One region of the Sphingomonas sp. CFBP 8765 genome, then DNA from elsewhere that is predicted to be linked to it. Evidence: riboswitches for the same ligand, from Rfam matches in the RefSeq annotation. Region 1 holds a riboswitch; each other region holds the start of a gene.
The links. A riboswitch is a leader RNA that binds a small molecule or an ion and turns the genes downstream of it on or off. The one in region 1 is predicted to bind cobalamin.

Region 1 (2,245 bases):
TAGAACCAAACCTCGAGGTTGGGTTTAGAGGAGTTTGGCGACTGTGCCAATGCACCTGACCTCCGTCATCCTGACGAAAGTCAGGACCCAGAGCCACGCGTAATGCGCTGCCTGGCCCTGGGTCCCGGGTCGAGCCCGGGATGACGACGCAGCTCGTTACCCCCGAACCACCTCGATCTCGTCGAACCGCTTCCACCGGTAGATCGCAAAACTCAGCACCCAGCATGCCACGAACAGCGCGATGATCGCAAAGCCCAGCCCGTTGAAATTCTCGCCCAGCGCCGAAGCGACGTCCCACACGCCCCCGCTGAGGCCCAGCTTCGACGCCAGCAGCGCGAGCGTTTCGATCCCGCCGATCGCGATCGCGACGATCGCCGAGATCAGCGTGATCGTGATGTTGTAATAGAGCTTGCGGATCGGCTTCACGAACGCCCATTCATACGCGCCGAGCATCACCACCCCGTCGGCACTGTCGACCAGTGCCATGCCCGTCGCGAACAGCACGGGCAGCACCAGCACCGTACCGATCGACAACCCGTCCGCCGCCTGGCTTGCAGACAGGCCGAGGATCGCGACTTCGGTCGCGGTGTCGAACCCCAGCCCGAACAGGAACCCGAGCGGCGCCATGTGCCAGCTGCGCGTGACCAGCCGGAACATCGGCCGGAACAGCCGTGCGAGCAGCCCGCGATTGCCAAGCAGCAGGTCGAGATCCTCCTCGACATAGCGCCCGCCGCCGCGGACATGGCCAAAGGTCCGCCACACCGATCGCAGGATGATCAGGTTCATCGCCGCAATCGTGAACAGGAACAGCGCGGATATCAGCGTCGCGATCACCCCGCCCGCCTGCTTGAACGCCTCGAACTGCGCCAGCGCACTCGCGGTCAGCGCGATGGCGACCGCGGCGATCAGGACGATCCCCGAATGGCCGACCGCGAACCAGAAGCCGACCCCAATCGGCCGCTGCCCGTCCTGCATCAGCTTGCGCGTCACATTGTCGATCGCCGCTATATGATCCGCGTCGACCGCATGGCGCAGGCCCAGCCCCCAGGCGAGCATCGCGGTACCCAGCATCAGCGGCTGCGCCTGGAACAGCGCGAACGCCCATCCCCAAGCGGCGATATTGGCCGCCACCAGCATCGCGAACATCCAGCCGATCCGGTGTCGCGTCGAACGACCGGCGGTCCGCCCGGTCATGATCTTGGTCATTGGCACATCCCCGGCGTCCGACGAGGACGGGGGCCTGCCGCGAACGACCGGGACGCGCGCCGACCGGACGCCATGAGCGGCCGGCATGCGTCGCCGATGCGGCCCCCGCCGCATGGTCGTCGCTCAGACGGCGTTCACCGTGCCTCGGCCACCCCCTGGACCGGGACAAGAGCGACCAGACGCCGGCAGGTCTCCTGGCTCGCGGGTCAAGGCTCGACGCACACCTTCCCAGGCCATCGGCCCAGTGGCTGCCCCCGTCGCAGGGGGCGCGTGCGTGTCGCTCGCCGCTTACAGTTGCAGGGACAGCTGCGGTCTTGGGGCGAACCCCGCACCGCATTCCCATTCAAGCCCCGAAGGGCACCGACGCGATCTGTGCGGATCCGGCTTGCGTCGGACCTGCGCCACAGGGCTAGCGCGTTTTGCCTGCGCTGACGACAGGATTTGCGTGCGGCGCGCCGCCGGACATGTCGTCCCATCTCACCGCAACGTCTGCCGCACCTCGTACGTTGATCGCGTAACCGACCGGCGTCCTGCCGGTCGCGGCGTTGCCCGCTTTCCGCCCCTCGGCATTCGTGCGAGCAGCGCAAGACCCTCATCGCCCCGCTGATCGGAGCCCGCATGCGCCCTCTCGTCCCCGTCGCCGACGCCCAGTCCCGCCTCTTCGCCATGGCCGCGCGCGTCCCCGCCGAAACCGTGCCGCTGCGCTCGGCGATGGGCCGCTGGGCCGCGGAGGACATTCTCGCCCGCCGGACCCAGCCCGCGACCGACCTGTCGGCAATGGACGGCTATGCGATCCGCTACGCAGATCTGCCCGGGCCGTGGACGGTCATCGGCGAGAGCGCGGCCGGCCGCCCCTTCACCGGTTCAGTCGGCGCGGGACAGGCGACGCGCATCTTCACCGGCGCGGCGATGCCGGCGGGCGCCGACACGGTGCTCGTCCAGGAGGAAGCAGTGCGCGACGGCGACCGGCTGATGCTCGACGGCGAAGGCCCCGCCTTTGAAGGCCGCAACACGCGCCGCAAGGGGCTCGACTTCGCGA
Region 2 (2,245 bases), on a different contig from region 1:
ATACGCCGCCGCGATCGGTGCGATCGCCGCCGACGAAATGAATCCGTCCAGCATCACCGGCACCCCCGCCAGCCGCGCCGCCACCACCGCGCCAGCGATCGCGACGATTTCACGCCCCCCCACCCGCCGCAACGTCTCGAACGGCGTACGCGGGAAATCAGCATGCCGCGCAATCCCCGCCTCGACGACCGCGATTTTCCGCGCGATTCCCGCCACATCAACCCCCGTCCCCGGGCCAACCCAGTCGGCGGCGGTTCCGCCGTAACTGCGCAGACACAGTGCTGCGGCCGACGTAGAATTCCCGATCCCCATCTCACCCACGACGAGTATGTCGAGCCCAGGCACGACGACGTCGGCACCGATGTTGAGTGCGGCGAGACACGCGGCTTCGTCCATCGCCGGCCCCGTCGTGAAATCCGCCGTGGGGGTTTCCAGATCGATGTCAGCGATGACGAGTTCGAGCCCGACGGCATCCGCCAGCGCATTGATCGCCGCGCCCCCACGACGGAAATTCTCGACCATCTGTGCGGTCACGGAGACCGGGAAAGCGCTCACCCCGTGCACCGCAACGCCGTGATTTCCGGCGAAAATCGCCGCCCGCGCACGCTCGAACCGCGGCCGCTCGCGCCCCTGCCAGCCCGCCATGAAGACCGCGAGGTCTTCAAGTCGGCCGAGCGATCCGGGCGGCTTGGTCAACTGTGTTTGCCGCAGCGATGCGGCCCCTCGCGCGGCGTCGTCTGCCACGGGAAGGGCCTCCAGCGCCGCCTCGAACGCCGCGACCGTCGGGAACAGCGTCACTGCGCGACATAGCCGGCGGGGGGCGTCCGGGTGATGAAATGCCCCTTGATCCCCGCAGGCCACTGCCGAAACGGCACCTGCCCCTCCGAACTCTCCGCATGCAGCACGGCGTAATCGAGGATCGCCCGTGCCGCCTCCTCATCAGGCGTGAAGCGCCCCAGCACATAGCCGATCTTCGCGGGCCCGCGGACGTGGATGGTGCAGAAGTCCTGGCAGGCGAACAGGCACGGCATCGCCTGCACCGCAATCCCGGCATAGCGCGAATCACTCGCCTGGACCGCCTGCAATGCCGCGACGAGTCTCGCACCGCCGCGCATGCCCTCGGCATCGTCCTTCGCATCGGTGGACGCGCGGCAGGTGCTGCAGGCGACGACGGCCGCACCGTCTTCGGCGGGAACCAGTAGATTCGGCATTGAAACCCCATGACATACGCGCCCGCGGCACAGGCCGCAGGCTGGTTATGTCGTCGCGCGGGTTTACCCCCGTCCGCTCGGCGCACCCTGGCCGGACGAAAGACGACTGCGACGGGCAGGTCTCCTGGCTCACGGGTCACAGCCCTTCGCGCCGCCTTCTCGGGACCGGGATCCCAATGGCATGATGGCACGATGGCTCGCCGCTTACAGTTGCAGGGGCAGCCGGGGTTCTCCCGTTCCCTTTTCATCCCCGTCGCCGGGGAACCTGTCGCGGTCAGAGGGATAGGCCGGGCGAGCGGCCCGGGTCAATCGCCCTGCGCGCTGTCACGCGTCAGCGGTACCACGACCGGTACGCCCTCGATCGATCCGAACCACGCCCGAACACCATAGGTCTCACGCAGCCGCGCCGGCGTCAGCACTGCCGACGGCGCGCCGTCGGCGACGAGCCGGCCCGCGTCTAGCACGAGGATGCGATCGCAATAGCGTGCGGCGAGCCCCAGATCATGCAGGACGGCGATCACCAGGACACCCCGCGCGGCCTGCGCCCGCAGGATCTCCATGACTGCGATCTGATGCGCGGGATCGAGCGACGCGAGTGGCTCGTCGACGATCAGCGCCGGCGCCTCCACCGCGAGCGCCCTTGCCAGCAGGACGCGGGCCCGCTCGCCCCCCGAAATCTCGGTCGCGACACGCGCCGCAAGCGTGGTCACGTCCGCCGCCGCCATCGCACGGGCAATCGCGGCATGGTCGTCCCGTGAGATGCGGGACAGCGGTGCGAGATGGGGCAATCGGCCCAGCGCGACGAGACGTTCGACGCTCAGCGGCCAATGAAGATTTTGACCCTGCGGCAGATACGCGACCGTCTGCGCAATCTCGCGTCGCGAGCGCTCCGCCAGCGGAACGCGGTCGAGCAGGATCGCCCCCGTAGCGGGAACCAGCCCGAGCAGCGCCTGGACCAGCGTCGATTTGCCCGCCCCATTGGGGCCGACGATCCCGATGAGCGCGCCGCCCTCTGCCGCGAAGCTGACATCGTC
Region 3 (2,245 bases), on a different contig from region 1:
TGTCAGTGCCTTCGCTCGGCGCTGCTGCTGCGGACGTCGGCATGAGGTTGCGCTCGCTGCTATTCGTGCCCGCAGACCGGCCCGAGCGTTTTGCGAAGGCCGCAGCGAGCGGGGCCGATGCCATCATCCTCGATCTGGAGGATTCGGTCTCGCTCTCCCGCAAGGCTGTTGCCCGCGAGGCGGTCCGGGCCGCGTTGCAGGACCACACCGACGTCGTGCGGATGGTCCGGATCAATCCCGTCGACTCGGGGTGGCTGGACGACGATATCGCTGCGGCGAGGGGCGCCGATGCGATCATGCTGCCCAAGGCGACCGGACCCGCGACCGTCCTCGCGCTGGTCGAGGCTTATGGCGATGACTGTCCGCCGATCCTGCCGATCGCGACCGAAGTGCCCGCCGCGATCTTCACACTGGGCGAATATGCGCGGGTCAACGGCCGGTTATGCGGCCTGACCTGGGGCGCCGAAGACCTGCCCGCGGCGATCGGCGCGGCGACCAGTCGGGAGGACGACGGGTCCTATACCGAGCCCTATAAGCTCGTACGATCGCTGCTGCTGTTCGGCGCGCATGCGGCGGACGTAGCGGCGATCGAAACGGTCTATCCAGCAATCGCGGACATTGACGGGCTGGCAGCCTATGCCGCGCGCGGCAGCCGCGACGGCTTCACCGGCATGATGGCGATCCACCCGTCGCAGGTCGCCACGATCAACGCCGCGTTCACGCCGGATGCGGCGAGCGTGGCACGTGCGCATGCCGTCGTCGCAGCGTTTGCGGCGGCTCCCGAGGCCGGCGCGCTGCAGCTTGATGGACGGATGATCGATGCGCCGCACCTGCGCCAGGCGCGGGCGATCCTCGCGAGACTCTAGGCCCATTGGCGGCAGGAATTTTCTGCGCTACCGTCGCCCCGCGAAACCGGTGAAGGCCGGGGTCGCAGATCGCGTCGGTGCCCCTCGGGGCTTCAAAGGGAATGCGGTGCGGGAGGCGAGCCTCCTCATGCCGCGGCTGTCCCTGCAACTGTAAGCGGTGAGCGCGGTGCGCATGTTCCTTCGTCATGAGGGGACGACCACTAGGCCTGAGCGTAAGCGCAGGGCCCGGGAAGGTCGCGTACCGGGCGTCGACCCGCGAGCCAGGAGACCTGCCGGCGCTCGGTCGCTCTTGCCATGGTCCAGGGGATGGCCGCGGCACGGTACTCCGTCTGAGCGACGAACCATGCGGCGGGGGCCGCATCGGCGCGCGTGGCGGGTGCGGTTCGGCGTGCACCCCAAGTGTTGCGCCGGCTGTCCGTAGCATCGGACGGCAGGCCCCGGCCGGTCGCTCGTGACGCCGGGGGTATCGTTTCATGACTAGAATTTTCGTTTCGCTTGCGGTTCTCGCGACCGCCACGGCCTTTGCATCGCCAGCCGCGGCCGAGCCCGATCCGATTGCCGCGGCGACGGGCGAGGCGGCAGGGGGCGACGCCGAGCTGGTGGTTACCGCATCGCGATCGGGGGACGCGGTTCCCGCCGATCAGCTCGGGGCGTCGGTGACAGTGCTCGACGCCGCCACGCTCGACCAGCGGCAGACCCGGATCGTGTCCGACGTGCTGCGCGACGTCCCCGCGCTGGCGGTCAGCCGGACCGGCGCGGTCGGGGGGACGACGCAGGTCCGGATCCGCGGATCGGAGGGCAATCACGTGCTGGTGTTGATCGACGGGATCGAAGTGTCCGATCCCTATCAGGGCGAATATGATTTCGGCACGCTGATTGCCGACGAGGCGGCACGGGTCGAGGTGCTGCGCGGCCAGCAATCGGCGCTGTACGGGTCCGACGCGATCGGCGGCGTCATTCAGTATCTCACGCTCAGCGGCGCGGAAGCCCCGGGCGTATCGCTGCGGGCCGAGGGGGGATCGTTCGGCACGTTTTCGGGCGGCGCGCGGGTCGCAGGCGTAGCGGGCAATCTCGACTACGCGCTGTCGAGTTCGACCTATCTCACCGACGGCACGCCGACCGCACGGGGCGGATCGCGCGACATTGGCGCGAAGAGCGTCGGCGCGACGGGCAAGCTCAGCTGGTCGCCCACCGACACGCTGAAGGTCACGGGCGTCGGGCGCTACAGCTATACCGATGCCGACAGCAACGACACGGCATTGAGCGGCCCGCAGTTCGGCACGATCGTCGATACGCCAGGCGCGCGCAGCACGGTCGAGGCGCATTACGGGCTCATCCGCGCGGAGTTGGCGCTGGCGGATGGCCGCTGGACGAATGCG

Region 2: linked by a shared signal. The riboswitch ahead of IFT87_RS12540 (DUF1636 domain-containing protein) and the one ahead of IFT87_RS09585 (HoxN/HupN/NixA family nickel/cobalt transporter) in region 1 are both predicted to bind cobalamin.
Region 3: linked by a shared signal. The riboswitch ahead of IFT87_RS12515 (TonB-dependent receptor plug domain-containing protein) and the one ahead of IFT87_RS09585 (HoxN/HupN/NixA family nickel/cobalt transporter) in region 1 are both predicted to bind cobalamin.

What each region holds. Positions count from the first base shown of each region.
Region 1 is NZ_JACYTY010000003.1:210,613-212,857, forward strand. Features, by position in the region: gene IFT87_RS09585 (HoxN/HupN/NixA family nickel/cobalt transporter) at 157-1,194, opposite strand; cobalamin riboswitch at 1,374-1,586, opposite strand; gene IFT87_RS09590 (molybdopterin molybdotransferase MoeA) at 1,825-2,245, shown strand, end outside.
Region 2 is NZ_JACYTY010000004.1:268,243-270,487, reverse strand. Features, by position in the region: gene cobT (nicotinate-nucleotide--dimethylbenzimidazole phosphoribosyltransferase) at 1-798, opposite strand, end outside; gene IFT87_RS12540 (DUF1636 domain-containing protein) at 795-1,211, opposite strand; cobalamin riboswitch at 1,309-1,495, opposite strand; gene IFT87_RS12535 (ABC transporter ATP-binding protein) at 1,517-2,245, opposite strand, start outside.
Region 3 is NZ_JACYTY010000004.1:262,388-264,632, forward strand. Features, by position in the region: gene IFT87_RS12505 (MaoC family dehydratase) at 1-45, shown strand, start outside; gene IFT87_RS12510 (HpcH/HpaI aldolase/citrate lyase family protein) at 42-866, shown strand; cobalamin riboswitch at 925-1,157, shown strand; gene IFT87_RS12515 (TonB-dependent receptor plug domain-containing protein) at 1,340-2,245, shown strand, end outside.